DNA from 3 places in the Streptomyces sp. NPDC014764 genome. Region 3 is predicted to be linked to each of the others. Evidence: riboswitches for the same ligand, from Rfam matches in the RefSeq annotation. Region 3 holds a riboswitch; each other region holds the start of a gene.

Region 1 (10,328 bases), on a different contig from region 3:
GTAGGCGTCGGACAGGGTCCAGCAGACCTTCTCGGGGCCGTAACGCGGGACGGTGACGGCGATGCGGCCGCCCGGCTTGAGGACGCGCACCATCTCGGCGAGCACGCCCTTGTCGTCGGGGATGTGCTCCATCACCTCGGAGATGATGACGACGTCGAAGGACTCGTCGGGGAAGGGCAGGGCGAGGGCGTCGCCCTCCATGGCGGTGGCGGTGGCGCCGGCGGGCGCCTCACCGGCCTCCTTCATCGCCGCGAACCACTTGGCGACCTCGCGGATCTCCTCGCCGTTCTGGTCCAGCGCGACGACCTGGGCGCCGCGCCGGTAGCACTCGAAGGCGTGCCGTCCGGCGCCGCAGCCGAGGTCCAGGACGCGGTCGCCCGGGGCGAGCGGGAACCGGGAGAAGTCGACGGTCAGCACGTGGCCCTGCTTTCACGGTCGGAGGAGTCGGCCGCGGAGACGGGTACGACGCCCGTGTCCGCGAGAGCGTCGGGGACGAGGTCGAGGTTCTCGGGCGCCGGGGCCTGGGGGGCCGGTGCCGTGGCGCGCGGGGCCCCGCCCCGGCCGGCGCGGGCGGTGCCGATGGCCTCGCGGTAGCGGGCGACGGTGCCCTCGGCGGCGCGCGCCCAGGTGAAGTTGGCCAGCACGCGCTCGCGTCCGGCGGCGCCGAGGCGGGCGCGCAGTCCGCTGTCGCCGAGGAGCCGGGTGAGCGCGGTGGCCAGCGCGTCCGCGTCGCCGGGCGGCACGGCCAGGCAGGTCTCCCCGTCGCGTCCGGCGACCTCGGGGATGGCGCCACCCGTGGTGGCGACCAGCGGGGTGCCGGTGGCCATCGCCTCGGCGGCCGGGAGGGAGAAGCCCTCGTAGAGCGACGGCACGCAGGCGACCTGCGCCGAGCGCACCAGGTCGACGAGTTCGGCGTCGGAGATGCCCTTGACGAACTCGACGGCGCCTTCGAGGCCGTAGCGCTCCATCGCCTGGGCGACGGGGCCCTCGGCGGGGCGTTTGCCGACCACGACGAGGTGGGCGTCGGGCTGCTCGGCGCGCACCTTGGCGAGCGCCTCGACGAGGTAGACGAGGCCCTTCAGCGGCACGTCGGCGCTGGAGGTGGTGACGATCCGGCCCGGGACGACCTTCACGGACGGGTCGGGGGAGAACAGGTCGGTGTCGGCGCCGATGTGGACGACGTGGATGCGGTCCTGCCGTACGCCGAGGTCCTCGACGATCTCGTCGCGGGAGCTGCCGGAGACGGTGAGCACGGACGGCAGGCGGCGGGCGACCCGCTTCTGCATGCGGGTGAACGCGTACCAGCGGCGCACCGACATACGGCGCTTCCAGTCCTCGGCGGCGTCCAGTTCGAGGCGGCGGTCCACGGTGATGGGGTGGTGGACGGTGGTGACCAGGGGCGCGCCGAGGTCGCCGAGCAGGCCGTAGCCGAGGGTCTGGTTGTCGTGGACGACGTCGAAGTCGCCGCGGCGGGCGCGCAGATGGCGGCGGGCGCGCAGCGAGAAGGTCAGCGGCTCGGGGAAGCCGCCGGTCCACATGGTGGAGACCTCGAGGGCGTCGACCCAGTCGCGGTACTCGTCACGCTTCGGGGTGCGGAAGGGGTCCGGCTGCCGGTAGAGGTCGAGGCTGGGCAGCTCGGTGAGGCTCAGCCCGTCGTACCCCTCGTCGAGCACCGGGTAGGGCTGGGCGCCGATGACCTCGACGCGGTGTCCCAACCGGGCCAGTTCGCGGGAGAGATGGCGCACGTAGACGCCCTGGCCGCCGCAGAACGGGTTTCCCTTGTAGGTGAGGAGCGCGATGCGGAGCGGTCGCGAGCCGTCGGATGCGGGGCCCGCCGAGGGCCCGGCCTGACTGGCCTCAGCGGTCACTCTGGGACCCCCTTCTGCCTGCACTGTCCCGCGACAGTACGACGGGACGCCGATCTAGAACAAGTTTCAGAGTTGATCGTTCGGAGGAACCGAATCTACCGGCAGGTAAGAACGTCGGCAGCGGTGGATCAGGTGATTCACGCCACGGCGGACGCCGTGCCATGCTGTCCGATCATCGATCCTCACCGACTGTCACGGACGGGACCCATGCCCGCGGAAGCCCACAGGACCAAGGCGGCGCCGGACGCCGGGCGCGCCGGGCCGGCCTCCCCGCTCACGGAGCGGCAGGAGGCGCGGCGCCGACGCATCCTCGAGGTGTGCGCGCGGCTGGCCTCGCGGGGCGGTTTCGACGGGGTGCAGATGCGTGAGGTCGCGGAGTCCTCGCAGGTGGCGCTGGGCACGCTGTACCGGTACTTCCCGTCGAAGATCCATCTGCTGGTGGCGACGATGCAGGATCAGCTGGAGCATCTGCACGCGACGCTGCGGAAGAAGCCCCCGGCCGGCGAGACGGCGGCGGAGCGGGTCGCCGGGACGCTGATGCGGGCGTTCCGCGCGATGCAGCGCGACCCGCACCTGGCGGACGCGATGGTGCGGGCGCTGACCTTCGCGGACCGCAGTGTGAGCGCGGAGGTGGAGCAGGTCTTCCGGCGGACCACGGCGATCATCCTCGACGCCACGGATCTGACGGACCCGACGCCCGAGCAGCTCTCGGCCGTCCGGGTGATCGGGCACACCTGGCACTCGACGCTGATCACCTGGCTGTCGGGGCGGGCCTCCATCGAGCAGGTGGGCGTGGACATCGAGACGGTGTGCCGGCTGATCGACCTGACGGCTCCGCCGCGCTCCGGGCAGCACTGACGGAACGCGGTCAACGACTCCCCCTCGCCCGCACCCGCCCACGGGTGCGGGACGGCTCACGGGCGCCGTGACGCCCGTCACCTCACGCCTGTGTGCCTCTCCTCGCGCCCCCGGCCGCCCCGGACACCCGTTCTACGGGCGGGTAGAGTGGCCGCGTCGTATCACAGCCGTACGGGGGGAAGCCGGTGCGAATCCGGCGCTGACCCGCAACCGTGAGCCGTCCTGGGGACGGTGAGCCGGAATGCCCCGCACGGATCGTGACCGGCTCACGTGCCCGGCATCCGCCGGTGCACGGGCACCGTCGAGGTATACGGAGCCGAGCCGCCGGGGTGTCCCGCGCTGCCCGGCCCTCTTCAGGGAGAGGCACCCGCCCGTCATGAACGTCCGCCGCAGCGCAGCGGTGCTGGCCGCCGTCGCCGTCCTCGGCGCCGCCGCACCGGCCGCAGCCGACTCGTCCCCGTCGCCGACCCCGCAGGCACTGCCGTCCGCGCTGTACGGGGACACCGATCCGCAGTACGACGGGGTGTGGCGCCAGTCGCTCGCCCTGCTCGCCCAGCACGCCGCCGGCGCCGAGCCGCCTAAGGCCGCCGTCGGCTGGCTGACCGGCCAGCAGTGCGCCGACGGCTCCTTCGCGCCGTTCCGTGCCGACCCGTCCGCCGCGTGCGACGCGAAGACCATGGTCGACACCAACCAGACCGCCGCCGCCGTGCAGGCGCTCGCCGCGCTCGGCGGCCACGACGCCGTCACGGAGAAGGCCGTCGGCTGGCTTAAGTCCGTGCAGAACGAGGACGGCGGCTGGGGTTACACCGCGGGCGGCCCCAGCGACACCAACTCCACGTCCGTCGTCGTCGGCGCGCTCGCCGCCGCCGGCGAGAAGCCGGGTGAGGTGAGGAAGGGCGGCAAGTCCCCCTACGACGCGCTGCTCGGCCTGGAGCTGCCCTGCACCGGTGAGGGCGCGGGCGCGTTCGCGTACCAGCCGGAGAAGGACGGCTCGCTGACGGCCAACGCGGACGCGACGGCGGCGGGCGTGCTCGGCGCGCTCGGCAAGGGCCTGCTGGTCGAGCCCGGCAAGGGCGACGGCGCCGCCGGTTCCTGCGTCGAGGCGACCACCCCGGCGCAGGCCGCCGCGAACGGCGCCGCGCACCTGGCAGGCGCGCTCGCCGCCAAGGGGTACCTGCTCGCCTCGACGCCCGGCGCCGCGGACCAGCCCGACTTCGGCAACACCGCCGACGCGGTGGTCGCACTCGCCGCGCAGGGCGACACGGCCCAGGCGGAGAAGTCGTACGCCTGGCTGGAGAAGAACGCCGCCGACTGGGCCGCGCAGAGCGGGCCCGGCGCCTACGCGCAGCTGATCCTCGCCTCCCACGCGACCGGCGCGGACCCGCGCGACTTCGGCGGCACGGACCTGGTGAAGCAGCTCCGGGCCGCCGGCCCGGCCGCCCCCGAGAAGACCGCGAAGGCGACCGAGAAGGCCGAGGACGAGAAGGACTCGGACTCCCCGTTCGGCGTGTGGTGGTTCGTCGGCGTCTGCCTGGTCGCGGGCATCGGCATCGGCTTCCTGATCAGCAACCGCACCAAGAGGCAGCAGCCGTGACCCGCCGCCTCACCGTGCTGTTCCTGGCCGCGCTGCTGCCGCTGCTGGCGGGCGCCGGCCAGGCCCAGGCCGCCGGGTACCGCTACTGGTCCTTCTGGGAGCGGGACGGCTCAGCGTGGACGTACGCCACCGTGGGCCCCTCGATGTCGCGGCCCGCGGACGGCGACGTGCTGGGCTTCCGCTTCTCGGTCAGCGAGGACTCGGGCGACGCGGCCAAGCCGCGCGGCACCGCCGACTTCGACACCATCTGCGCGAAGACGCCCGCCGAGGACGGCACGAAGCGAGTGGCGCTGGTGATCGACTTCGGCACGCCCGCCGACGCCCCGTCCGGGGCGAAGCCGCCGGCCGGCCGCACGGCCTGCGCGCAGATGGCTCAGGACGCCACGACGGCGGAGGCGCTGGCCTCGGTCGCCGAGCCGCTGCGCTACGACAGCAACGCACTGCTGTGCGCGATCGCCGGCTACCCGGCGAAGGGCTGCGGCGAGCAGGTCGCCACGGGCGGGAAGGGGTCCGCCTCCACGGGGGCCGCCGAGACCGACGAGGAGGCCTCCGCGCAGGACGACGGCGGCTCCGGGCCCTCCGTGGGGCTGATCGCGGGCGCCGCGGTGGTGGTCGTGCTGGGCGCCGCCGCCGTCTGGCAGGTCCGTCGCCGTGCGTGAGGCGGACGGCTCCGGGCGTCAGGGCCTCGCCCGCCCGCGCCCGGACCGGGGGACGCCGCCCGTCGGCGTCTCCGTGCCGCGCCCGCGCCGCGCCCTGCACCCCGGCGCGTGGTGGCTGTGGGCCCTCGCGCTGGGGACGGCGGCCACCCGCACCACCAACCCGCTGCTGCTCGCCCTGCTGATCACCGTCTCCGGATACGTCGTGGCCGTCCGCCGCCCGCACACCCCGTGGGCCCGCTCCTACGGCGCGTTCGTGAAGCTCGCCGCCGCCGTGCTGGTGCTGCGGCTGGCCTTCGCGATCGTCCTGGGCTCCCCGATCCCCGGCACGCACACCCTGTTCACGCTGCCCGAGGTACCGCTGCCCGACTGGGCTCAGGGCATCCGCCTGGGCGGCCGGGTCACCGCGGAGGGCCTGACCTTCGCCCTGTACGACGCGTTGCGGCTGGCCGCGCTGCTGATCTGCGTGGGCGCCGCGAACGCCCTCGCCAGCCCGTCCCGCCTGCTGAAGTCGCTGCCCGGCGCCCTGTACGAGCTGGGGGTTGCCGTGGTGGTGGCGCTGACCTTCGCGCCGAACCTGATCGCCGACGTACGGCGGCTGCGTGCCGCGCGCCGGCTGCGGGGCCGCCCGGACAAGGGCGTGCGCGGTCTGGTGCAGGTGGGCCTGCCGGTCCTCGAGGGCGCGCTGGAGCGCTCGGTTTCCCTGGCCGCCGCGATGGACGCGCGCGGGTACGGCCGTACGGCCGAGGTGCCGACCTCCGTGCGGCGCACCACCGCCGCCCTCACACTCGGCGGCCTGCTGGGCGTGTGCGCGGGGACGTACGGGCTGCTCACCGCGGCGGGCGGCAGTTACGGGCTGCCCGTGCTGCTGGCCGGTCTGGCGTCGGCGCTGGCGGGCCTGTGGCTCGGCGGGCGGCGCAGCGTGCGCACCCGTTACCGCCCGGACCCGTGGGACGCCCGCGCCTGGCTGGTCTCCGCGTCCGGCGCGGCCGTGGCGGCCCTCATGATCCTGGCCGGCTCGCTCGACCCCGGGAGTCTCGACCCCGGTGTGGTCCCGCTGGAGCCGCCCGCCCTGCCCCTGTGGCCGGCGGCGGCCGTGCTGCTCGGTCTGCTGCCCGCCTTCGTCACCCCCGCCCCCGAGGCGGCCCGCGACCCCCGCAAGGAGCCGACGACGTGATCCGCTTCGAGAACGTGTCGGTGACCTACGACGGCGCGGCGCGGCCCGCCGTGCGGGACGTCGACCTGGAGGTCCCCGAGGGCGAACTGGTGCTGGTGGTGGGCCCGTCCGGCGTCGGCAAGTCGACCGTGCTGGGCGCGGTCGGCGGACTGGTGCCGCACTTCACCGGGGGCACCCTGCACGGCCGGGTGACGGTCGCCGGCCGCGACACCCGCACCCACAAGCCGCGTGAACTCGCCGACGTGGTGGGCACGGTGGGCCAGGACCCGCTGTCCCACTTCGTGACGGACACGGTGGAGGACGAACTCGCCTACGGCATGGAGTCGCTGGGCCTTCCGCCGGACGTGATGCGCCGCCGCGTCGAGGAGACCCTCGACCTGCTGGGCCTGGCCGACCTGCGGGACCGGCACATCTCCACGCTGTCCGGCGGCCAGCAGCAGCGGGTGGCCATCGGCTCGGTCCTCACCCCGCACCCGAAGGTGCTGGTCCTGGACGAGCCGACGTCCGCCCTGGACCCGGCGGCCGCCGAGGAGGTCCTCGCGGTCCTCCAGCGCCTGGTGCACGACCTGGGCACCACGATCCTGATGGCCGAGCACCGCCTGGAGCGGGTCGTGCAGTACGCCGACCAGGTCGTGCTGCTGCCGGGCCCCGGCGAGCGGCCGTGGATGGGCTCCCCGGCGGAGGTCATGGCGGTGTCCCCGGTCTGCCCGCCGGTGGTCGAGCTGGGCCGCCTGGCCGGCTGGTCCCCGCTCCCCCTGACGGTCCGCGACGCCCGCCGCAGGGCGGCCCCGCTGCGGGAGCGTCTGGAGGGCGGGCGGCCCGCGCCGGACACCGCCGCTCCCCGGACGGCTGCCCCGGCGAGGCGTCTCTTCGGACGGGCGAGGAAGGAGGACACCGGCGCTGCCGAACCGGTGGCCGAGGCGCGGTCCCTCGCGGTCCGCCGGGACCGGGTGCAGGCCCTGACCCGGGTGGACCTCACGGTCTCGCCGGGTGAGACGGTCGCGCTCATGGGCCGCAACGGCGCCGGCAAGTCGACGCTGCTCGGCGCGCTGGTCGGGCTGGTCGCCCCGTCGTCCGGGTCGGTCCGCACCGGCGGCGCGGTCCCGCACCGCACCCGCCCCCGCGACCTGGTCCGCAAGGTCGGCCTGGTCCCGCAGGAGCCTCGCGACCTGCTCTACGCGGACACGGTGGCGGCGGAGTGCGCGGCCGCCGACCGTGACGCGGAGGCGGACCCCGGCACCTGCCGTGCGCTGCTCGGTGAGCTGCTGCCGTCGGTCGCCGACACCATGCACCCCCGGGACCTGTCCGAAGGACAGCGGCTCACGCTCGCCCTCGCGGTGGTGCTCACCGCGAGGCCGCCCCTGCTGCTGCTCGACGAGCCGACGCGCGGCCTGGACTACGCCGCGAAGGCCCGGCTGACGGCGATCCTGCGCCGGCTGGCCGCCGACGGCCACGCCATCGTCATGGCCACGCACGACGTGGAACTGGCGGCGGAGCTGGCGCACCGGGTGGTGCTGCTCGCCGAGGGCGAGGTGATCGCGGACGGCCCGTCGGCGGAGGTGGTCGTGGCGTCCCCGGCGTTCGCCCCGCAGGTGGCGAAGATCCTGGCGCCGCAGCCCTGGCTCACGGTCGCCCAGGTGAAGGAGGCGCTGGAGCGATGAGCGCGCCGACGACACCCGCACGGCCCGTGGACCGGCAGGCCCGCGCCCTGCGCCTCGGCCCCCGCACCTGGCTGGCGCTGGCCCTGGTGAGCGCGGTGGGCGTGGCCGGCTTCGGCTGGCCGTTCCTCGCTCCGCCGGAGTCGGCGGTGAACGCGCACGAGGGGGACGCGCCGTGGCTCTTCGCGGGGCTGCTCGTGCTGCTGGTCGCCGTGGTGGCGGCTGCCCTCTCGGAGTCGAACCTGGGCGCGAAGGCGGTGGCGATGCTCGGCGTCCTCGCGGCGGCGGGCGCGGCCCTGCGTCCCATCGGCGCGGGCACCGCCGGTCTTGAGCCCATGTTCTTCCTGATGGTGCTCAGCGGCCGGGTCCTCGGCCCGGGGTTCGGGTTCGCCCTCGGCTCGGTCACGATGTTCGCGTCCGCGCTGCTCACCGGCGGGGTGGGCCCCTGGCTGCCGTTCCAGATGCTGGCGATGGGCTGGTTCACCATGGGCGCGGGCTTCCTGCCCGGCCCGGACCGGCTGCGGGGCCGCCTCGAGGTGTGGATGCTCGCCGTCTACGGCTTCCTCGCCGCCTTCGCCTACGGCACGGTGATGAACCTGGCGGGCTGGACCTTCATGAGCTCGCTCGCCTCGAACATCGCCTTCGACGGCGACGACCCGGTGGCCGCCAACCTGGCCCGCTTCGTCGCGTACTGCCTGGCCACCTCCCTCGGCTGGGACCTGGGGCGGGCCGTGATCACGGTGGTGCTGACGCTGACCGTCGGCGCGACGGTGCTGCGGGCGCTGCGCCGCGCCACCCGCAGGGCCGCTTTCGAGGCGCCGGTCACATTCGACGACGCCCCTGGGTGAGGGTGCGTACGCGCCGTGTGGGCGTGGGGGTGAAGCACCGCACATGACCGGCGTCACATACGAAGGAGGGCCGTAGAGCGGTCGCGCGCCCACTCGGGACCATCGCGCACCAAAACGGACGTTGCGGACAGGTCGGTACGAGAATCTCCGACCATCGGTAGTAAAGGGGACCTTTGCGGGCGATCCGGTGATTTGTTTCTGTGGAGCAGTCGCCAGGCGCCGACGAACCCCACGGGTCGCGGCGCCGACGTATGCCCCCGCCGCACGGCGGGGCCGCGACTCCCCTGCATCCGACCGGAAGGCCGCCTGTGTCCGCCGTTTCCATCCTCCGCTCCGTCGCCACCCCGAAGAAGGCCGTCGTCGGCGCCGCCCTGACGGCCGCCACGTGCGGCACGCTGATCGCCGCCGCGCCCGCACAGGCCGCGACCACGGCGGCCCCCACCGCCGCCTCGGCCCAGGCGACCGCGAAGAAGATGATCGGCAACTCGGCCGAGTTCCAGTGCTTCTCCAACATCGTGTCGCACGAGAGCGGCTGGAACCCGAAGGCCACCAACTCCTCCAGCGGCGCCTACGGCCTGGTCCAGGCGCTCCCGGCCTCGAAGATGTCCTCGGCCGGCTCGGACTGGAAGACCAACCCGGCGACCCAGATCAAGTGGGGCCTGGACTACATGAAGGACCGCTACGGCAGCGCCTGCGACGCCTGGTCCTTCTGGCAGGCCAACAACTGGTACTGACGAGCGAGCGTCACCCTGATACCGAAGGCGGCGGCCCCCCGATCCCCGGGGCCGCCGCCTTCGCCCGTCTCAGCCCAGGACCAGCGGCAGCCGCGCGTCGGGACCGCCCAGCGCGGAGGTCTCGCCGGCCGTGGACGTGCGCCGGCCCGTGCCGACCAGCAGGGCGTCGGTGTCGGACAGTTCCGCGGGGAAAGGGGCGCCGGCGATCCGCTCCAGCGCGGCCCGGGCGGCCGCCAGTGTCCGCGCCGGAGGCCTCGGGGCGGACGGCAGGTGGGCGACGAGGTCCAGGTGGTGCAGGGTCCACTCCAGCACGTACGCCGTGAGGTAGTCACCGGCGGTGAGCACCTTGTCCTTGGTGCTCACCGGGGCGGCGGGGTCGGCCGGCCGTGCGGCCCGCCCGGCGGCATCCCAGCGGCCCCGTTCGGCGCCGCCGTCGATCTGGACGACCTTCGAGGTGACGTGTCCGGCGGCCGGGGAGGCCGGCCGGTGCAGGGTGGCGGGCCACGTCCCCGGGCGTTCCCGCACCGCGCGACGCCCCGCACGTCCTCCGGGGACGACAGGTCCGCGGCGCGGGTGGGCGCGCCGGGCACGTCCGCCTTCTCCAGCACGTCCGCGCGCCGTCCGAGGAGCAGCACCCGGCCCCCGGCCGTCCCGAAGGCCCGCGCCGCCGCGAGCCCGATCCCCGTACCACCGCCGCCGATCACCACCTTGCGTGCCATGGTCCGGATCCTGGGCGCCGCGCCCGGCGCGCCGCGGGGAGTTCCGGCGCGGGCCGCTGCCCTCAGATCTCCCCCGCCGCCCGCAGCCACGCCCTGAACCCCGCGGTCAGTCCGGGCGGGTTGGCGGCCTCCGTGGCGTGGGCCTCCCAGCCGGGGCGTGCCATGTCGAAGACGACGACAGGAAGGGGACGGCCGAGGACGCGCTCGATCACACCG
Region 2 (10,328 bases), on a different contig from region 3:
CAGGGTGTCGACCAGTCGCATCACCAGACGGTCGGCCCAGCCGCCGAGGGCGCCTGCGGCGGCTCCCACGGCCGTGCCGATCACCGTGGCGGTGAGCGCGGCGACCACGCCCACCAGCAAGGACACGCGCAGCCCGTAGACGCAGCGCAGCAGCAGGTCGCGGCCCACGTCGTCGGTGCCGAACGGGTGCGCCCAGCTGGGCGGTTGCAGCTTGGCGGCCAGGTCGACGGCCTGCTGGTCGAGCTGGACCAGCGGCGGGACCAGCAAGACGGCCAGCACGGTCACGGCGACCAGGGCGGCGGAGACACGCAGGCGCAGGACGTGTGTGGAGCGGCGGGCGGTGCCGTGCGCGCGCCAGGCCGGCTTCGCGTCCGCCACGTCGACGTCGGTCGTCACATCTCCTCCAGCTTCACCCTCGGGTCGATCAGCCCGTAGAGCAGGTCGGCGAGCAGGTTGCCGGCGAGGACGGCGGCCGTGGCGAGCGTGGTCAGCGCGGCGAGCAGCGGGAAGTCGACAGCCGTGGCCGCCTCCACGGTGGCCGAGGCGATGCCGGGCCAGCTGAAGACCGTCTCCACCAGCAGCGCGCCGGTGATGAGTTCCGGCACGCGGGAGCCGATGAGGGTGAGCACCGGCAGCAGCCCGGAGCGCAGGGCGTGGCCCAGCAGCACTGTGCGTTCGCTCAGGCCGCGCGCCCTCGCCCCGCGCACGGGATCCTCCGCGAGGGCGTCGCCGACGCCCTGACGGACGTAGAGCGTGAACCAGGGCAGCTGGGAGACGGCGAGGACGCCGGCGGGGAGGACCAGATGCTCGGTGAGGCTGCCGAAGGTGACCCGGTCGCTGCCGGTGTCGGTGAGGCCGCCCGCCGGGAGGACGTCCAGTTGGAGGGCGAACAGCCACACCGCGAGCAGCGCGATCCAGAAGACCGGGGCGGCCTCCAGCACATAGGCGGCGGAGGTGACCGCGCGGTCCACGAGGGAGCCGGGGCGGCGGGCCGCGAGTACTCCGAGGACCGTGCCGAGCAGTACGGCGGCGGCGAACGCGACGGCGCACAACAGGGTGGACCACAGCAGTCGTTCCCCGATGACCTCGGCCACCGGCTGGCGCATCACCGCGGACTGTCCGAAGTCGCCGCCGAGGGCGGAGGTCAGCCAGTCCCACCAGCGCGCGGTGAACGGCCGGTCCGCGCCGAGGTTCTCCCGCAGCCGGTCCAGGGTCTCCTGGTCGGCGCCGAGCGCGGCCGTGCCCGCGTACGCCTTCACCGGGTCGAACGGGGACGCCGCGGCGACGGCGAACACGCCGAACGTGACGACGAGGAGCACCGGCACGGCGTACAGCGCGCGGCGCGCCGTGAGCCGTGCCATCGGGCGCCAGGGGGCGCGGGTCGTGGCTCGCCGGGGGGCGTGGGTCATGCCGCGGGCTGCCAGTCCTCGACGTTCCACCAGGGTCCGGCGGCGAACCCGTGCTCGTGCGGTTCGGTCTGGGTGGTGAGGCCCTTCCAGCGGTCGGCGAGCACGTACAGGTGGTCGATGTGGGTGAGGAAGGTGTAGCCGGGGTCCTTCACGAGGGCGCGCTGGAGGGCGTCGTAGGCGGCCCTGCGGGTCTCGGGGTCCTGGGCGCGGCGGCCGGTCTCCAGGGCGCGGTCGACGGCCGGGTTGTCGTAGTGGGCCATGTTGTTGAAGCCGTCTCCGGCGAGGGAGGAGTGCAGCATCGTGTAGAGCCCGAAGTCGGGGTCGCCGGTGCTGCCGAAGCCCGCGAGGACGGCGTCCCGGTGCATGCGGGGCTCGATGACCTCCCAGGTGGCGCTCTCCACCCGGACGTCGATGCCGGCCTTCTTGGCGTCGGAGGCGTAGGCGAGGGCGTGGTCCTGGCGGACCTTGTCGCCGGAGGGGTAGTACAGCGTGAAGCGGGCGGGGCGGCCGTCCTTGGCGCGGATGCCGTCCTCACCCTTCGTCCAGCCGGCGGCGTCGAGGATGCGGCCGGCCGCGGCGAGGTCGCGCGGGCGCTCGGTGTCCTCGGCGAACCACGGGTCGTCGACGGGCAGCGGGCCGTAGGCGGGGCGGCCGGCGCCGTCGAGGATCTTGTCCACCATGGCCTGCCGGTCGACGGCGAGGTCGAGGGCGCGGCGGATCGCGGAGTCGCCGGTGACGGGGTTGCCGCTGGGGAGGGTGACGACGCGGACGTCGTAGGAGGTGGCCCGGTAGGTCTTCTTGTCGTCGTCGCTCTTGAAGGTGGCGGCGAGGTTGGGCGGGAGGACCGCGCCGTCGAGGTCGCCGGAGCGGAGCCGGGTGGCGCGGACGTCGTCGTCGCCGACGATCGCCATGGTGAGCTTCTTCACCTTCGGGGCGCCGCCCCAGTGGTGCGGGTTGGCCTTGAAGGTGAGCTTCTCACCCTTGCGCCAGTCGACGAGGACGTACGGTCCGGTGCCGACGGGCTTCGTGTTGAAGGGGCCGGTGTTGGGGTCCTGTTTCCCGGCGACGTGCTCGGGGACGATCGGCAGGACCGTGCGGGCGGCGAACGGCGCGTAGGGGTGGTGGAGGGTGAAGACGACCGTGTCGTCGCCCACCGCCCGGACGTCCTTGACGGCCGCGAGTTCGCTCCTGGCGGTGTTGTTGGTGCCGTCGTCGAGGACCGTGCGGTACGTGAAGACGACGTCCCGTGCGGTCAGCGGCTTGCCGTCGCTGAACTTCACGCCTTTGCGCAGGGTGTACGTGTAGGTGCGTCCGCCGTCCGTGATCCGCGGGAGTGCCGTGGCCAGCGCGGGTTCCAGGGTCATGTCGGCCTTGCGGGCGAGGAGGCCGTCGAACAGCTTGGAGTTGCCGTCCTTGCCGTAGCCGAGGAGCGGGCTGAGGGTGTCGGGCTCGGTGGAGACGCCGATCACCACAGACTCGCCGGCCGCCGCGTCGTCCGCGGTTCCGGAGCCCGGCGCCGAGCAGGCGGAGACCGCCGCGGCCGTCGCCAGCACGGCGGCGGCGCCCCGTATGCGTCGTCGGGTCGTCATCGAACCTCACATCCCTCTTGCTGGAAAATCGCTCTTGCATATTAGTTGCAGGTAGACCCTGCCCAGGACGGCGGCCCTCCAGTCACCTCGGCTGCCGGGCTGCCCGAACGCGCAGGTGTGCGCCGGGGTCCGAGCCGCCGGGCGCCCTCCGCGCGCCCCCGTCGCCGCTTGTCACCGGGCCGCGACGGGGACTACTGTCACCACGCCTTGGTGACGGGAAATCGGTGCGATACCGGTGCGGCCCTCGCCACTGTGATCGGGAAGTCCGGCTCCGGCCCTCAGGGGCAGCCACTGGGTCCTTCGGGACCCGGGAAGGCGGAGCACGGGCGGTGGTACCCGTCAGCCAGGAGACCGGCCAAGGCGCGTCAACCATCCACGAGGTGCTGGAGAGGGTCTGCTGAGCCATGCACATTGCCGAGGGTTTCCTGCCTCCGGCGCACGCGGTCGCCTGGGGCGTCGCGTCGGCGCCGTTCGTCGTCCACGGGGCCCGGTCGCTCGTCCGTGACGTGAGAGAACATCCCGAGAGCACGCTGCTGCTGGGCGCGTCGGGAGCGTTCACGTTCGTCCTGTCAGCGCTCAAACTGCCTTCGGTGACCGGGAGTTGCTCCCACCCCACCGGCACGGGGCTGGGCGCGATCCTGTTCCGGCCGCCGGTCATGGCGGTGCTCGGGACCATCACTTTGCTGTTCCAGGCGCTGCTGCTCGCCCACGGCGGGCTCACCACGCTCGGCGCCAACGTCTTCTCCATGGCGGTCGTCGGCCCCTGGGCCGGGTACGGCGTCTACCGTCTGCTGCGCCGGTACGACGTGCCGCTGATGGGCGCGGTGTTCTGCGGCGCGTTCGTCGCCGACCTGTCGACGTACTGCGTGACCAGCGTCCAGCTCGCGCTGGCGTTCCCCGACCCGGGCAGCGGATTCCTGGGCGCGCTGGGGAAGTTCGGCTCCATCTTCGCCGTCACGCAGATCCCGCTCGCGGTCAGCGAGGGGCTGCTGACCGTGCTGGTGATGCGTCTGCTGGTGCAGTCCAGCAAGGGCGAGCTGACCCGGCTCGGGGTGCTGGTCACCTCGGTCGCCGGAGGCAAGCGCGCCGAGTCGGCCGGGGCGGTGGCCCGATGAGCCGCAACGCGAGGATCAACACCCTGCTCCTGCTGCTCGTCGCCGTCCTCGCCGTGATCCCGCTGGCGCTCGGGCTCGGCGACCACAAGGAGGAGCCGTTCGCCGGGGCGGACGGCGAGGCGGAGACCGCGATCACCGAGATCGACCCGGACTACGAGCCGTGGTTCTCACCGCTGTACGAACCGCCGTCCGGGGAGATCGAGTCGGCGCTGTTCGCCCTCCAGGCCGCACTCGGCGCGGGCGTCCTGGCGTACTACTTCGGGCTGCGGCGCGGACGTCGGCAGGGCGAGGCGCGGGCGCGAGAGCGGGCCGGCGCACAGGGTCCGGACGCGGAGGTACGCACCGGCGCCGACGGCGGACGGGACTGACAGGCCTTGCTGCCGATCGACGCGGCGGCGCACAGCAGCCGCTGGCGCCGCCGCCATCCCGTGGACAAGGCCGTCCTCGGTCTGGGCCTCACCGCCCTCGCGGTCTCACTGCCCCCGTGGCCGGGCGCCCCGCTGGTGCTGGTCACCGCGTTGGTGCTGCTGCTCGGCCCGGCGGGGGTGCCGGCCGGGCGGCTGTGGCGGGCGTACCGGGTGCCGCTGGGGTTCTGCGTCACCGGGGCGCTGACCCTGCTGGTGCGGGTGGGCGGGCCGGGTGGCCTGGTGTCGCCCGCCCCCGACGGGCCCCTGCGCGCCGGGGAGTTGCTGCTGCGCACCTCGGCGGCTTCGCTGGGCGTGCTGCTGTTCGCGTTCACCACGCCGATGTCGGACCTGCTGCCCCGGCTGGTGCGCGCCGGGGTGCCGGCGCCGCTGGTGGACGTGGCTCTGGTGACGTACCGGATGAGTTTTCTGCTGCTGGACTCGGTGCGCCGGGTGCACGCGGCGCAGGCGGCCCGGCTCGGGCACACCACCCGGGCGGCGACCTGGCGTTCGCTCGGCGGGCTCGGCGCGACCGCGTTCGTGCGGTCCTTCGACCGTGCGGCGCGGCTGCAGACCGGGCTCGCGGGCCGCGGCTACGACGGCACCCTGCGCGTGCTGGTGCCGGAGGCCCGGGTGTCCGCCCGCTTCACGGCCGCGAGCGCGGCGCTCCTGGCGGCGCTGGCCGTCCTCACCTGTGTACTGGAAGGGCCCCTGTCGTGAGCGAGTCGGTGCCGGTGGCCCTGCGGGGCGTGTCGTTCGCGTACGAGGAGGGGCCGCCGGTGTTCACCGGGCTGGACTTCGAGGTGCGTGAGGGCCGGGCGCTGGCCCTGCTGGGGCGCAACGGAAGCGGCAAGACCACCCTGATGCGGCTGCTGAGCGGCGGACTGCGGCCGCATGGCGGGGAGTTGCTGCTGTCGGGCCGTGCGGTGCGCCACGACCGGAAAGGGCTGACCGCGCTGCGCACCACCGTGCAGCTGGTGGTGCAGGACCCGGACGACCAACTGTTCGCCGCCTCCGTGGGGCAGGACGTGTCGTTCGGGCCGCTGAACCTCGGGCTGCCGCACGCGGAGGTGCGCGCGCGGGTCGCGGAGGCGCTGGAGGCGCTGGACATCGCCGCTCTCGCCGACCGGCCCACGCACCTGCTGTCGTACGGGCAGCGGAAACGGACGGCGATCGCGGGCGCGGTCGCGATGCGGCCGCGGGTGCTGATCCTGGACGAGCCGACGGCGGGCCTCGACCCCGACGGTCAGGAGCGGCTGCTGGCCACCCTGGACGGTCTGCGGGCGGGCGGTACGACGGTGGTGATGGCCACGCACGACGTGGACCTCGCCCTGCGCTGGGCCGACGACGCGGCCCTGCTGACCCCGTCGGGCGCCCACACCGGCCCGGCCGCGGAGACGCTGTCCCGGCGGGACCTCCTCACGGCGGCGGGGCTCAGGCTGCCCTGGGGCGTGGCGGCCGGACTGTTCCTGCGGGCGCGGGGGCCGGCCGGCGCCGCGGACGCCGGTCCCCGCACCCCGGAGGAGCTGGCGGCGCTGGCCGCCCTGCCGGAGTACGGGGGCGGGCGGCCGGGCTAGGTCAAAGGCGCCGACGGTCCGATGTGTACATTTGTTCCTACTCGGTGGGTGAGCGGGATCATCGCCTGCCTGCCCCTCGTTCTCACCAGCCCCGGCGGAGCCCCACCTTGACCGACCTTGCCGTACGCCGGCGCCGCCGGGCGCTGTACCTCTTCTTCTTCCTCAACGGCATCGCCATGTCCTCGTGGATCACGCGCACCCCGGACGTCCGTGACCGTCTGGGTGTGTCCACGGGGGAGATGGGGCTGGTGCTGTTCGGGCTGTCCGTCGGCTCGATGGTCGGCATCCTGTGCTCCGGCCGGTTCGTGTCCCGGTTCGGGACCAGGCCCGTGACGGCGCTCGGCACGCTGTTCGTCGTCGCGAGTGTGGTCGTCGTGGGCGCGGGCACCGCACTCGCCTCCGCGGCCCTGGTCACCGCGGGCCTGTGCCTGTTCGGCCTCGGGGTCGGGGCGGGCGAGGTGGCGATCAACGTGGACGGCGCCGACGTCGAGCGGATCACCGGCAGGCCGGTCCTGCCCACGCTGCACGGATGCTTCAGTCTGGGCACCGTCGTCGGCGGCCTGGCCGGCATGGCGGCCACCGCGGCGGCGTTTCCCGCCCACTGGCATCTTCTGGCGGTGGCCGCGGTGACGGCCGCGATGTTCGGGTACGCCATCGGCGGCGTCCCCGCCGGAATCGGGGTCCGTGCCGCGGCGCCCGCTTCGGGCTCCGCACGGCCGGCGGGCCCGCGGGTGTGGAAGGACCGGCGGCTGCTGATGATCGGGGCCATCGTCCTGGCCATGGCTCTCGCCGAGGGCGCCGCCAACGACTGGCTGCCGCTGCTGATGGTCGACGGCCACGGTCTCGACGCCGCGCTCGGCTCGCTCGTCTTCGTGGGGTTCGCCGCCGCGATGACCCTGGGCCGCTTCGGCGGCGCCTTCTTCCTCGCCCGTTACAGCCGGGCGACCGTGGTACGGGCCAGCGCGGTCTCCGGAGCCGTCGGTCTGTGCCTGGTCATCTTCTCCGACAACGCCGTCGTGGCGGCGGCCGCCGTCCTGTTCTGGGGACTTGGCGCGTCCCTGGGCTTTCCGGTGGCTCTGTCGGCGGCCGGTGACTCGGGGCCCGACGAGACCGCCCGGGTCGGCCTCGTGGCGACGATCGGCTACGTCGCGTTCCTGGTGGGGCCGCCCACCCTCGGCTTCCTCGGCGACCACTACGGACTGCGCCCGGCGATGGTCGTGGTCCTGGCGTTCGTCGCCGCGGCTGTCTTCGTGGCCCCTGCCGCCGGTACGCGGGGGTCCCGTCACCGGGAGGCCGAGGCCAGTGCCGGCGCCTCCGGCGGACTTGCCGTGTGAGAAGGCTCGGCGTCCTGTCCTGCCGTTCGCGCGGTTCCCCGCGCCCCTGGGGTGTTGGGGCGCGGGGAACCGCGTAGACGTAAGCGTCCGGGACGGGACCTGTCAGCAGCCGCCGCAGTTGTAGTACGTGACGTCCCAGTGGTTGCCCTCGTCGGCGTAGACGTTGCCCGAGCCGGACTGCCACTGCTGGGCCCCGTCGCCGCGCACGCCGATGTAGGTGAACGTGTTCTTGATGTAGTTCCCGACGCAGGTCGTCTTGGAGAAGTCGAGCTTGTAGCCGTTCCAGTGCGAGTACGTGCCGGAGGCGTGCCCGGTCTCGGTGCCGCCGGTGATGTTCAGTGCGCAGCCGCTGGCCCGCTTCAGGGTCTGGGCGCCCTGGGCGGTGGCCAGGTTGAGCTGGTCGAAGGACGTGCAGGTGGACACGTTGCGGTTGGAGCAGCCTCCGGACGACGACCACGTGATGCCGACCTGGCTGAACATGGAGGTCGCGGTCGCGTGGCTGATCTTGGTGGCGGCGGAGGCCTCACCCGCGGTGCCGACGACGGCCGCGCCCGGGGCGACGACGAGGGCGAGGGCGGTGAGGACCGAGCGGAGCTTCGGGGCCTTGAGGGTCTTCATGGGGGGTCCTTCCTGCTGGGGGCCAGGGTGGGGGTGAGGGACGGCTGTGCAGGCGGAGCAGACAGATGATGCCCGGGGTCTACGCGCGTCCGCCAGAGGACAAAACGGAATGCTGCCGCCTGCGCGTGCCGCTGATGTGCCGTCAGGCCGCCGAGCGGAAGGCGGGGAGGTAGCCGGAGGACTGGCCGACGGCCTTCGGGTGGTAGGAGTTGCCGATCGGGATGGTGACGCTGTGCAGCCAGGCGTCGCCCGAGCAGATCTCGTGGCCGGTGAACTCGTCGACCACGCTTGACCAGGCGAACCCGGCGTTGGCCGCACGCTTCGCGATGACCGAGTTGAGCGTGTCGCCCGCGCTGTTGATGGCGCCGCGCTCGGTCTCGCTGAGGCCGGCGATGCAGCTGCCGGACAGCTTGTAGAAGCGGGGGTAGCCGAGGACGACGACGCGGGCCTGGGGGGCGCGGGAGCGGATGGCGGAGTACAGCGAGTCGAGCTTGCCCGGCAGGGAGTTCTGCATCTGCGAGACGGCGCTGTTCACGGCGGATACGCAGGTGGCCTCGCTCTGCAGGACGCAGGTCTGCATGACGTTGGCGAAGCCGATGTCGTTGCCGCCGGCGGTGACGCTGACGAGGGTGGTGGTGGAGGACAGCGCGCCCAGCTGCGTGGAGGCCACGCTCGTGGTGGTCGCGCCCGAGCAGGCGACGAACCTGAACGACGCGGGGGCGTTGGCGTTGCTCCACAGCTGCGGGTAGGCGACGGTGCTGCGTTTGCAGTCGCCGCTCTCGGAGGTGTAGCTCCCGGCGCCCACTCCGGAGGAGTAGGAGTCGCCGAGCGCCACGTAGTGATGGCCGGCGGCCGCGGCAGGGTGTGCCAGGCCGAGGACGGTCGCCACACCGAGGATGAAGGTGGCGAGAGTTGTTCCCAGTGAACGCGTTGACACGTGCATCCGCCTCTCACGACGAAACTCGCGACGGTAGTTGAGGGAGCAACTGGTGTTGTAGCAGGGAGGAATACCGCGCGGTAACTACCGGTCGGAAAGTCATCCGCTATGACCCGGATACTGATGTGACCGATCGCGCTCCGCGCGTAGATAAACCTCGGATGCGCCATGTTCACGCCAATCTTGTGGCGGAAAAGGGTGCCGGGCCGCCCCCCGCGCGGCCCGGCACCGGTCTCGTCGAACGTCCCTTTCGACGGCCCTCGTTCAGCCCTCCCCGTCCTGCCGCGACGGGGTCGCCAAGAGGCGCCGGGGGTCGGCCGCGCGCGTGATCGCCGACTCCACCGCCGCGATGCGGTCGCCGAGCAGGGCGAGGGCGGACACCGCGCGGGCGAGGGCGTCGTCGTCGGGGCCGCCCAGGGTGAGTGTGCGGACGTGGGCCGCCTTCACCTCCGCCCAGCGGTCGGCCTGTCCGGGCGTGAGCGTGCCGCGCAGTTCGGCGAGCTTCAGCAGGTTCGCCTCGGCGCCGCTGGTGAGGGTCTGGGCCTCGGCCGTGTAGTGGTCCTCGATCACGGCGGACAGCTCGGCGTCGTTCATCACGGGCTGGATCCGCTGGGCGATCTTGTTCATGTTGCGGTACGAGCCCTGGAGCAGGAACGGCGGCTCGGTGCGGGCGTCGTCGGAGCGGGCCGCGGACGCGATGTAGGCCGCGTTGACCGCGAGCACCGTGCGGCGGGCGGTGACCAGATGACGCAGCACCGCGAGCACCCGGTCGAGTTCGGTCGGCGCGTACGGGTGGAGCAGACGGTCCGGGCGGGCCGTCGGGTCGTCGGACGCGAGCCGGATCAGCAGGTCCAGGTCGGCACGGTCGCGGCCGGCGAGCGGCGCGAGGACCGGGTTCGCAGTGAGGGCGTTCTCGACGAAGCTGAGCGCGAAGACGTCCTCCTTGCCGGTCAGGACGTCGCCCAGGTTCCACACGTCGGCCCGGTTGGCCAGCATGTCGGGCACCCGGAAGACCTCGCCGGACTCGGTGTAGGGGTTGCCGGCCATGCACACCGCGAACCGCTTGCCGCGCAGGTCGTAGGTGCGCGGCTCGCCCTGCCACACACCCTCCACCCGGCGGGTGGCGTCGCACAGCGGGATGAACTTCTGGAGCAGTTCGGGCGACGTGTGCTGGATGTCGTCCAGGTACAGCAGGGTGTTGCTGCCCGCCGCCAGCGCGAAGTTGATCTTCTCGATCTCCTGGCGGGCGGTGGCGTTCGGGGCCTCCGCCGGGTCGAGCGAGGTGACGCCGTGGCCGAGCGCGGGGCCGCTGATCCGCACCAGGACCAGTCCGAGGCGGTGGGCG
Region 3 (10,328 bases):
TGAGGCCGGCGTCCTCGGGGGTGTCGCCGGCGAGGAGCCGTTTGTGCGGGGTGCGGCCCATGGCGACGACCTCGCGGACGGCGAGGTCGAAGTCGGCGGCCGAGTCCTGGACCACCGCCGCCACGGTGCGGGCCAGTTGCCGCACCGGAAGCGACCAGGCGTCGCCTCCGTCGACCCGGACCTGACCGGTGTCGGGGCGCAGGACGCGGTAGACGGTGCGCAGGAGGCTGGACTTGCCGCTGCCGTTGGGGCCGACGAGCCCGATGGTCTCGCCCGGGCGGGCGGTCAGGGAGACGTCGCGGACCAGGTGGCGGGCTCCGGCGGTGAGCGTGACGCCGTCGACGCTCAGTTCGGTCGCGGTCATGCCACTCCTCGGTCGGTGCCGCGTCGGGCGTCCCGGCGCATCAGCCACAGGAAGAACGGTCCGCCGCACAGGGCCGTGAGCACGCCGACGGGTATTTCCATCGGTGCGGCGATGGTCCGTGCGGCGATGTCGGACCAGATGAGGAAGACCGCTCCGCCGAGTGCCGCCGTCGGCAGGACCCGGCGGTGGTCGCCGCCGACGAACAGGCGCACGATGTGGGGCATCATCAGGCCGACGAAGCCGATCGGTCCGGCCGCTGCGACCAGCACACCCGTGACGAGGGAGAGCAGGACGAACAGGCGGGCGCGGAACCGGGCCACGTCCAGCCCCATCGTGGTGGCCGCCTCCTCGCCGGCCAGCAGCAGGTTCAGGTTGCGGGCCTGGATCATGAGGACGCCGATGCCGAGCAGGAGGGCCGTGCTCGGCAGCCACAGCGAGCCCCAGTTGACGCCGCCGAGACCGCCGAGGGTCCAGGCGAGGACCGCGCGGGCCTCGTTGCCCCGGGCGGTGGTGAGCAGCAGCAGATCGAGGACTGCGGTGAGTACCGCCGCGATCGCTACTCCGGACAGCACCAGCCGTGCCGAGGTGATGCGTCCGCCGGTGCGGGCGGTGGCGTACACGAGCAGGAGCGCGCCCAGGGCGCCCACGAAGGCGGCCATCGACAGGGAGAGGGGCCCGAAGAAGGTGACCCCGAACACGATCACGGAGACCGCGCCGAGCGACGCCCCCGAAGAGACGCCGAGCAGGTACGGCTCGGCGAGCGGGTTGCGCACCAGTGCCTGCAGAGCCGTACCGATGACCGCCAGGCCGGCGCCGGTGACCGCACCGAGCAGCACCCGCGGCGCCCGCACGTCCACCACGATGGTCTCCCGGGCCCGCGACCAGTCCGGCTGCTGCCAGTCGGCGCCCAGCGCGTGCGTCACGATGCCCCACACCTGGCCGGGCGGCACCCGGACGGAGCCGATCGCGAGGCCCGCCGTGGCGGAGACGACGAGCAACGCCGTGAGTGCCAGCAGTGTGACGGCCAGCCGTGTACGGCCTGTCTCCGGCCTGGTGGTCTTCCGCCGAGGCGCCGCCTCTTCGGCGGGCGTGCCCGTGGCGGCCTGGGTCACCGGAAGCTCTCGGGGTGCAGTCCGCGGGCCAGGTCCTCGACCGCGTAGGCCGAGCGGATGCCGACCAGGGTGGCGGTCAGCGGCAGGACGACGAACCGCTTGTTCCTGATGGCGGGTACGTCGGCGAGCGCGGGCTGGGAGAGCAGGTACTCCTTCTTCTCCTTCACGCTTCCGGCGCCCGCGTAGTCGTAGATCGCGATGACTTCCGGTTTGCGTTCGACGACCTGCTCCCAGGAGACGTCGCCGAAGACGTCGTCGAGGTCGGCGAAGACGTTCTCGCCGCCGGCCAGCCGGATAAGCTCGGTGCCCAGGCTCTTGCCGCCCGCGGTGAAGGCGCTCTTGTCGCCGCTGTCGTAGACGAAGACGGACAGCTCGGGCTCGCTCTGGACCTTGTCGGCGGCCTTGGCGACGCGGACCTCGAGGTCGGTGACCAGGTCGTCGGCCCGGTCCGGGACGCCGAAGATCGTGCCGATGGTGCGGATCTCGTCGTAGGTGTCCTTCATCGTCACCCGCTTCCCGCCGCAGTACTCGCGGTTGAGGTAGGTGTCGATGCCCGCGTCGGCGAACGCCTTGCGGGAGCGGCCCTCCTTCTCGTCGAAGGCGCTGCCGTAGCCGCCGTAGACGAGGTCGGGTTCGGCGTCCAGGACCTTCTCGAAGGACGGTTCCCTCTCCGCCAGTTCCGGTACGGACTCGTAGTCCCTCTCCAGCTCGGGCAGGACGGCGGAGTCGGGGAAGGCCGTGCCGACCATGCGGTCCTTCAGGCCGAGGGCGAGCATGAGTTCCGCCGGGTGCTGGTGGATGGTGACCACCCGAGACGGAGGCTTGTCGTACGTCGTCTTCACGCCGCAGTTGTCGACGGTGACCGGGAAGCCCTCGGACGCGGCTGCGGTGGCCTTCGCGTCCCCGCCGCCCTCGTCGGACGCACCGCAGCCGGTGGTCAGCAGCATGGACGACAGTGCCATGGCAGCGGCCGTGGCACGACGGAACCCGCGCGTGCGGGCAGGGGTGAACAGCTGGGACACGTGAAGCCTCCTGGAGTCCGCGCTCCTCGGATCGGGCCCGCGACGGACCAGTGTCCTGACTCCCGGATCGACGTTCCCTCCGCCTTCCCGCGCGGTGCGCAGTGGCATGTCGGAGGGGCGCTCCCCGGTCACAGTGGCGGGACCGTGCCGGATTCGCACCGGCTTCCTGTCTCCCGTCGCGGCGATGACCAGGTGATCCTACGGTCCTCCGAGCCGACGGCAAAGGGCGTGCGGACCCGGCCGCACGCCCTTTGCCTCCCTCACGCTTCGCAGACCGCCCGAGGGACGAGCCGCTCGGCACTCTCGTCGTAGGGGCGCCCGTCGAACCCGCCGAAGACCTCCACGCGGCCGAAACCCGTCTCCTCGGCCATCCGCGGCAGCTCCACCGCGCTGTACGCGAACCACGTCAAGGTGGCCCGCGTCACTCGCTCGCCCCGGACCAGCGACCAGCACCCACTCGCTGCGCAGGCGCGCCCACTCGTCCAGCACGGTGTCGGTCTGCACCATCAGGTCGTCGCCCCGCCGCACCACCTTGGGCGGGGTGACCCTGCGGGCCAGGAGCTCCTTCCCGGTGAGGTCGAGGACGAGCTTGCCGCCGGGAGCCAGGCAGGTGTACATGGTGCGCAACACGCGCGCGTTGTCGGCGGGGTCCTCGAAGTACCCGAAGGAGGTGAACATGTCGAGGACGACGTCGAAGCCACCCGGTGCCTCGTACTCGCGGGCGTCGGCCCGCACGTACGTCACCTCCGCACCGGCGTCGGCCGACCGCTTGCGTGCCCGGTCCAGCATGGCCGGGCTCAGGTCCACTCCGGTCACGCGGTGACCGCGACGGGCGAGCGGCACGGTGAACACCCCGGGTCCGCATCCGGCCTGTCCGCAGAGGTTGTACAACTGCCCACCCAGCACGCCGCTCGCGCAGGCGCGCGGCCAGCGGCTGCTGGCCGAAGACCACGGCGTCGGAGCGAGGGCTGCGGCGCAGTGCCTCAAGCGGTGTCCGGTCGGCAGATGCTGTCGCCACTGACTACCTGCCCGAGGGCCAGGGCGAGGTGCCCTGGCATCAGATCGTCGACACCCGTCTGAACGACGCGCTGGTGGCGTGGGTGAACGTCTCGACCGGCAACCTGATGCTGGCGGCCACGGACTTCGACATCGCGGGCGTCGGCCAGAGACTCCAGTTGACCCGCACCTACAACTCCCTGGAACCCCCGTGGGGGAAGGTGTCGCAGCCGTGGTGGCAGGCGTATGAGTGCTACCTCCAGGTGAAGGACGGTGAGGTGGGCGTCTTCGACGCCACCGGCGAGCTGCTGCACTCCACGGCCAACGCCGACGGCACGTACACGACGCCGGCCGGTTACTCGAAGGACCTGAGGAAGAACGCGGACGGGATCTACACCCTGACCGACCGCAGGTCCGGCTCGAAGGACACGTACAGCGAGCACGGCACCCTCACGAGGGTGACGGACAGGAACGACGGCACGATCACCGTCGACCAGCACGACGAGGGCGCCGAGCACAAGGGCTTCAAGCTCACCGAGACCCGCTCGGGCCGTTGGATCGACCTGGTCAAGACCTACCCGAACCAGTGGCAGGCCAAGGACCACACAGGCCGCACCGCCGTCCTCGACCTCGACGGGGCCGGGAACCTGGCCAAGGTGACGGACACGGCCGGCAAGGCCACCGCCTACGAGTACGACTCCTCCGTCGGGTGACGAAGGTGACCACCCCCGAGGGCACGGTCACCCTGTTCACCTACGACGGCCACAACCGCGTCACCTCCATGCAGCGCGCCACCGAGTCGACGTCGAGCGGCCACACGGGCCCGACCTGGCGCTACGACTACACGGCCGCCACATCGGCGGATGCGGCGACGACCACGGTCACCGATCCGGACGGCGACGCCACGAAGTACATTCACGATGCGGACGGCGAAGTCACCAAGGTCACCGACCCGCTCGGCCACTCCCGCCACGCCACGTACAAGAACCACCTCACCCAGACCGCCATCGACGCCATGGGCACCGGCGCGGACGGCACGGGCGGGAACACGACCACGTACGGATGGGACGGCCGCAACAACGCCCTCTCCCAGAAGCTGCCGCTGGGCGCGACGGCGTCCGTGTCGGCGTACCAGACGGTCGCGGGGACCGACCTGCCCAACGACTTCACCACCGCGGACGGCCGCAAGGACTTTTTTGAGTACCGGCCTGTTTCTTGCGCCTCTCATATGGATCGCCGCTGCGGTTCCGTGGGTGATCCTGCACAGCACCCTCGGAAGACGTCACCGCAGGGCAGCCCTGACTGCAGGGCTCATCTTCACGCTGTGGTTCACCTGGTTCCTTGTCACCTGGCTCGGCATGCCGGACTCCTACACCGCCCCGTTGTGCCCGGGCAACGTCCCGCCCTGGTGGCCGAGCTTCATCCCGGCATGACTACGGCGTAGCCCGTGAACGACCTCGGCACCGGCGACCTACTCAACAGCGCCCCCGGACCAGCCGCAGCACACCAGCAAGATCGTGTTACGAGTTCTCGGCATCTTCGAGTGCGAGGAGTGTCGGTGTACAGTGAACAACGCCCTTGACCTGCACAAAGCAGGCAGGGAGCCACGACTTCCAGGAGTCCAACGTGCTGCGCACCATGTTCAAGTCCAAGATCCACCGTGCCACCGTCACCCAGGCCGACCTGCACTACGTGGGATCCGTGACGATCGACGCGGACCTGCTCGACGCCGCCGATCTGCTGCCCGGTGAGCTCGTGCACATCGTCGACATCACCAACGGCGCCCGGCTCGAGACGTACGTCATCGAGGGGGAGCGCGGATCCGGTGTGGTCGGCATCAACGGGGCCGCCGCCCACCTCGTGCACCCCGGCGACCTGGTGATCATCATCAGCTACGCCCAGGTGACCGACGCCGAGGCGCGGGCACTCGAACCGCGCGTCGTCCATGTGGACGCCGGCAACCGTATCGTCGCCCTCGGCGCCGACCCCTCCGAGCCGGTACCCGGGTCGGACCAGGAGCGCAGCCCGCAGGCGGTGGCCACGGCCACGGTCTGAGTGGTGCCGGGGCGACGACCGAGGAGCAGGGGAGTGACGGGTATGGACGGGATCGAGATCCGCGACGACCGGGACGCCGGGCGCCTCGAGGCGGTCGAGGGCGGTGAGGTCGTCGGACGGATCGAGTACTTCGTTCTCGACGAGCCGGCCTCCGCTCTGGTGCCGGTGCACACCGTCGTCGAGCCCGCCCACGAGGGCAAGGGAATCGCCGGGTCGCTCGCCCGTGAGCTGTACGTCCTCGCCGCTCGTGAGGGTGTCGTGGTCGCGCCGCTGTGTCCCTACGTCGTCCGGTGGGCCTCACGGCATCCGGAGGAGGCTCCCGCTGCCGATCCGGAGCTGCTGCGCGCGGCCAAGGCGTGGCTTGCCGCGCATCCCGAGCGGTTCTGAGAGGTACGTCCGAACGGCCCCGTGCGTCCTCTCGTCACGCGCCCGGGTGACCCGGGTGACTGTGCGCGGGGGCGCCGGGTAGGCGGGGAGTAGTCCGGAGCACACGTCACGTCGAACGGACGGTCGGAGGACACGCGTCATGACGAACCCGTACCCGGATCCTGTGCCGCCGGGGCCTACGCCTGGTCCCGCTCCGGGGCCGGATCCCGCACAGCCGCCGACCCCTGAGCCGGGTCCTGCACCTGAGCCAGGGCCTGCGCCGCCCCAGCCGCCGCCTGGACCTGGGCCTCAGCCGCCCGGGCCCAATCCGCCGGGGCCTCACCCGCCCGGGCCCAATCCGCCGCAGCCGGAGCCGCCGCCTGAACCGTCGCCGTCCCCGATTCCGCCGGGGCCGGAACCGGTGCCGAGTCCGGAGCCTGGGCCTCCGCTCACCTGAGTTTCCGCAAGAGCGGGTGCGTCGGGGTTGCTCGCGCAGTTCCCCGCGCCCCTTGGGGGCGGGGCCCGCTTGCGCTGGTGCGGGTGTGTGGGGGTTGCTCGCGCAGTTCCCCGCGCCCCTTCGGGGCACGAGCTGCTTCCGCCCGTGTCGGTGTGTGGAACTGCGCGAGCAGCCCCCACCGGCCCACGCGGGCGGGGTTGCCGGGCCTCGCCGCAACGCGATCAGGGGCGCGGGGAACTGCGCGGCCGGCCCTCGCCTGCCCGCGCGGGCGGGAGACGGCCGGCCCCGCGCCCTACGCCGACACCTCCGACCGGTCCCCGCCCCACAGCGTGTGGAACGAGCCGTCGCGGTCCGCGCGGCGGTACGTGTGTGCGCCGAAGAAGTCCCGCTGGCCCTGGGTCAGAGCCGCAGGGAGGCGTTCCGCGCGGAGTGCGTCGTAGTAGGCGAGGGCGGCCGCGAAGCCGGGGGCCGGGACGCCCTGGCGGGTCGCCGCGATCAGGACCTCGCGCCAGTCGTCCTGAGCCTCCGCGATCTCGCGGGCGAACGTCTCGTCCGACAGCAGGCTCGGCAGGTCCGCCCGCGTGTCGTACGCCGCCCGAATGCGGTCCAGGAACGCCGCGCGGATGATGCATCCGTCGCGCCAGATGGCCGACACCGCGCCGAGGTCGATGTCCCAGCCGTACTCCTGGCTGCCGGCGGCGATCTGGTGGAAGCCCTGGGTGTACGACACGATCTTCGACGCGTACAGCGCCTGCTCCACCCGGTCGGCGAACGCCGACGCCTCCGACTCGCTCATCGGCACCGGCTTCGGGCCCGCCAGGCCCTGCGAGGCCTCCCGCAGCGCCGCGTGGCCCGACAGGGAGCGGGCGAACACCGCCTCCGCGATGCCCGACACCGGCACGCCCAGGTCCAGGGCGATCTGCACGGTCCAGCGGCCCGTGCCCTTCTGCTCCGCCTGGTCCACCACCACGTCGACGAACGGCTTGCCCGTCGCCGCGTCCACGTGCGACAGCACCTCCGCGGTGATCTCGATCAGGTACGAGTCCAGCCGGCCCGTGTTCCAGGTGCGGAAGATGTCCGCGATCTGCGCGGGGGAGTACCCGGCGACGTCCCTCAGCAGCTGGTACGCCTCACCGATCAGCTGCATGTCCGCGTACTCGATGCCGTTGTGCACCATCTTCACGAAGTGGCCGGCGCCGTCCGGGCCCACGTGCGTCACGCACGGCGAGCCGTCCTTCGCCTTCGCGGAGATCTTCTCCAGCATCGGGCCCAGCGAGTCGTACGACTCCTTCGGGCCGCCCGGCATGATGCTCGGGCCGTTCAGCGCGCCCTCCTCACCGCCGGAGACGCCCATGCCGACGAAGTGGATGCCCTGCTCCCGCAGCGCCCGCTCCCGACGGCGGGTGTCCGCGAAGTGCGCGTTGCCACCGTCGATGATCATGTCGCCGGGTTCCAGCAGCGGGGCGAACTCCTCGATCACCGCGTCGGTCGGCTCCCCGGCCTTCACCATCACGACCAGGCGCCTGGGCCGCTCCAGCGCCGCGACGAACTCCTTGGCCGTCTCGGCCGCCACGAAGCTGCCCTCGTGCCCGAACTCCTCCACCAGCGCGTGCGTGCGGGACGCGGTCCGGTTGTGCACCGCGACCGTGTAGCCGTTGCGGGCGAAATTCCGTGCGAGGTTGCGGCCCATGACCGCGAGCCCGGTGACGCCGATCTGCGCTGAACTGCTCATAAGGGTGACTCCTGGTGACCTCGGTATCGGTGCCGCCGGGTGCCGGTGCTGCCGGGTGGACGCCCGCCGGTCCTGACATCGACCATCCTCGCGTGCCGCACTCGCGTGCGCATGCGCGGGTCGTCCGGGACCCGCGCAGGCACATACGCACGAAGGTGCCCTCCGTACTCAGCGTTCCGGCCGGTCATCTGATGCCCGGCCCGTCCCGTTGCGGCCGGCCACCCCCTCCGCGCGCCCCTCCGGCGCGCGCCGCGACACGCACCCGCGCCCGGCGGCAGGCGCCCGCGCACGCTCCCCTCCGGTGGCAAACAAGGGCGCAACGGGCGTATCAACCACGCCATTTGGCGCATCCGTGCGGCCGATAGCCGCCTTGTCACGGCCTGTTCGCAGCGCTTACTTTTGCCCCTCCTGACGCATTGTCGAGGGGGATTCCATGGCCGTGCGCGGCCGGCACCGCCGGTATCAGCCGAACAGGATCAACCGGGCCTCGCTCACCGTCACCGTAGGTGGCGCGGGCATGGCCCTGCCGCTCATGGGCACGGGAACGGCGCAGGCCGCCGACGTGGAGACCTGGGAGAAGGTCGCCGCCTGCGAGTCGACCGACAACTGGGACGTCAACACCGGCAACGGCTACTACGGCGGACTGCAGTTCAGCCAGTCCACGTGGGAGGCGTTCGGCGGTACCCGGTACGCGCCCCGGGCGGATCTGGCCACCAAGGACCAGCAGATCGCGATCGCCGAGAAGGTCCTCGACGGACAGGGCCCCGGCGCCTGGCCGACCTGCTCGGTACGCGCCGGACTGACCCGCGACGGGGCGGATCCGGACATCCGCCCGGCCACCGGCCGCCCGGACCGCGCCCAGCGCGACGACCGCCGCACCTCCGTCGAGGACGTACGGCCGCAGACCACGCCCCAGGCCCGCGCCGGCCGCGCCGAGATGTACACCGTGGTCTCGGGCGACACCCTCTCCGGCATCGCCGAGCAGGAGCGCGTCCGCGGGGGCTGGCAGGGGCTCTACGAGGCCAACAGATCCACCGTCGGTGCCGACCCCGACCTCATCATCCCGGGCCAGCGGCTCAGGCTCACCGGCGGAACCGCCGCGTCCGGCGGCACGGCCGAGGCGCCCGCCGGGCCCGCCGCCCCGTCACCGAAGCCGTCGGGCAAGAAGGCCGCCCCCAAGAGCGAGAACGACAGGAAGACGGAGAAGAAGGCCTCCTCCAAGACGGAGAAGAAGGCCCCCTCCAAGACGGAGAAGCGGACCCAGGACCGCGCCGACCGCTCCGGTTCGTCCTCCGCCTCCACCGCCGCCAACCGCGTCGCCCCCGTCAGCGCCGCCCTCGGCACGCCGTACCACAAAGCCGGGTCCTCCTGGTCGAAGGGCTACCACACCGGCGTGGACTTCCCCGTGCCCACCGGCACGCCCGTGAAGTCGGTCGGCGCCGGCACCGTCGTCGCCGCGGGCTGGGAGGGGTCGTTCGGCTACCAGGTCGTCGTGCGGCACGCCGACGGCCGGTTCAGCCAGTACGCCCATCTGTCGGCGATCTCCGTGAAGAACGGCCAGTCCGTCGGCGCGGGGCAGCGCATCGGGCGGTCCGGTTCCACGGGCAACAGCTCGGGCCCGCATCTGCACTTCGAGGTGCGGACGGGGCCCGGATTCGGATCGGACGTCGACCCGCTGGCCTACCTGCGCGCCGGCGGCGTCAAGATCTGACCGAGCGGTCAGGTCCTGACGCGGGCGGTCACGGTCTGACGCGGGCGCTCACGGTCTGGCGCGTGCGGTCACGGTCTGGCGCGGGCGCTCACGGTCTGGCGCGTGCCAGGTGCCGGTCGCCCACCGGCACCGGCACGTAGGGGCCGCCGTAGAAGGGCGCGTACGGCATGACCGGTACCGCCGCCGGGTCCGCCGCGTCCGGCCCGGCCGCCGCCGCGGGCACGGTGGCGGGCGGCGGGACGACCTCGGGGAGCGTCACGTCCTCCGGCACCTTCAGATCCGCCAGCAGCAGCTCGGCTGCGGCATCCTCCGCCTCCCGCCCGGCCGTCGCCACCGGTGCGGGCACGGTCCGCGTCTCCACGGGAACCGCCGCGCCCGCGGCACCCTCCCGCGCCAGCCGCTCCGTCGTCAGCAGGATCAGTCCGCCCGCCGCCACCACCCCACAGCTCAGCGCCAGCGCCGTGCCGGTCGTGCCGTACCGGAAGGTCTCTCCGAACATCGTGATGCCGACCG

Evidence for each region. Region 3 has a riboswitch for cobalamin ahead of ACF1AG_RS17790 (ABC transporter substrate-binding protein). Riboswitches for the same ligand answer to the same signal wherever they lie in the genome.
Region 1: linked by a shared signal. The riboswitch ahead of ACF1AG_RS01880 (prenyltransferase/squalene oxidase repeat-containing protein) and the one ahead of ACF1AG_RS17790 (ABC transporter substrate-binding protein) in region 3 are both predicted to bind cobalamin.
Region 2: linked by a shared signal. The riboswitch ahead of ACF1AG_RS07905 (energy-coupling factor ABC transporter permease) and the one ahead of ACF1AG_RS17790 (ABC transporter substrate-binding protein) in region 3 are both predicted to bind cobalamin.

Annotation. Positions count from the first base shown of each region.
Region 1 is NZ_JBIBXY010000001.1:406,241-416,568, forward strand. It holds gene ACF1AG_RS01865 (class I SAM-dependent methyltransferase) at 1-417, opposite strand, end outside; gene ACF1AG_RS01870 (glycosyltransferase family 4 protein) at 411-1,868, opposite strand; gene ACF1AG_RS01875 (TetR family transcriptional regulator) at 2,076-2,726, shown strand; cobalamin riboswitch at 2,856-2,994, shown strand; gene ACF1AG_RS01880 (prenyltransferase/squalene oxidase repeat-containing protein) at 3,103-4,320, shown strand; gene ACF1AG_RS01885 (SCO2322 family protein) at 4,317-4,979, shown strand; gene ACF1AG_RS01890 (energy-coupling factor transporter transmembrane component T) at 4,972-6,153, shown strand; gene ACF1AG_RS01895 (ATP-binding cassette domain-containing protein) at 6,150-7,814, shown strand; gene ACF1AG_RS01900 (ECF transporter S component) at 7,811-8,659, shown strand; gene ACF1AG_RS01905 (lytic transglycosylase domain-containing protein) at 8,968-9,393, shown strand; partial or broken gene ACF1AG_RS01910 (maleylpyruvate isomerase) at 9,463-9,798, opposite strand; partial or broken gene ACF1AG_RS01915 (oxidoreductase) at 9,921-10,112, opposite strand; gene ACF1AG_RS01920 (hypothetical protein) at 10,175-10,328, opposite strand, start outside.
Region 2 is NZ_JBIBXY010000002.1:634,764-645,091, forward strand. It holds gene ACF1AG_RS07890 (ABC transporter permease) at 1-396, opposite strand, end outside; gene ACF1AG_RS07895 (ABC transporter permease) at 393-1,361, opposite strand; gene ACF1AG_RS07900 (ABC transporter substrate-binding protein) at 1,406-2,998, opposite strand; cobalamin riboswitch at 3,190-3,373, shown strand; gene ACF1AG_RS07905 (energy-coupling factor ABC transporter permease) at 3,403-4,113, shown strand; gene ACF1AG_RS07910 (energy-coupling factor ABC transporter substrate-binding protein) at 4,110-4,481, shown strand; gene cbiQ (cobalt ECF transporter T component CbiQ) at 4,488-5,237, shown strand; gene ACF1AG_RS07920 (ATP-binding cassette domain-containing protein) at 5,234-6,094, shown strand; gene ACF1AG_RS07925 (MFS transporter) at 6,202-7,428, shown strand; gene ACF1AG_RS07930 (hypothetical protein) at 7,531-8,046, opposite strand; gene ACF1AG_RS07935 (SGNH/GDSL hydrolase family protein) at 8,189-8,989, opposite strand; gene ACF1AG_RS07940 (DNA repair ATPase) at 9,248-10,328, opposite strand, start outside.
Region 3 is NZ_JBIBXY010000006.1:286,193-296,520, reverse strand. It holds gene ACF1AG_RS17800 (ABC transporter ATP-binding protein) at 1-364, opposite strand, end outside; gene ACF1AG_RS17795 (FecCD family ABC transporter permease) at 361-1,476, opposite strand; gene ACF1AG_RS17790 (ABC transporter substrate-binding protein) at 1,473-2,438, opposite strand; cobalamin riboswitch at 2,547-2,668, opposite strand; gene ACF1AG_RS17785 (class I SAM-dependent methyltransferase) at 2,697-3,314, opposite strand; partial or broken gene ACF1AG_RS17780 (DUF6531 domain-containing protein) at 3,467-4,698, shown strand; gene panD (aspartate 1-decarboxylase) at 5,121-5,549, shown strand; gene ACF1AG_RS17770 (GNAT family N-acetyltransferase) at 5,592-5,936, shown strand; gene gndA (NADP-dependent phosphogluconate dehydrogenase) at 6,665-8,104, opposite strand; gene ACF1AG_RS17760 (transglycosylase family protein) at 8,538-9,815, shown strand; gene ACF1AG_RS17755 (DMT family transporter) at 9,904-10,328, opposite strand, start outside.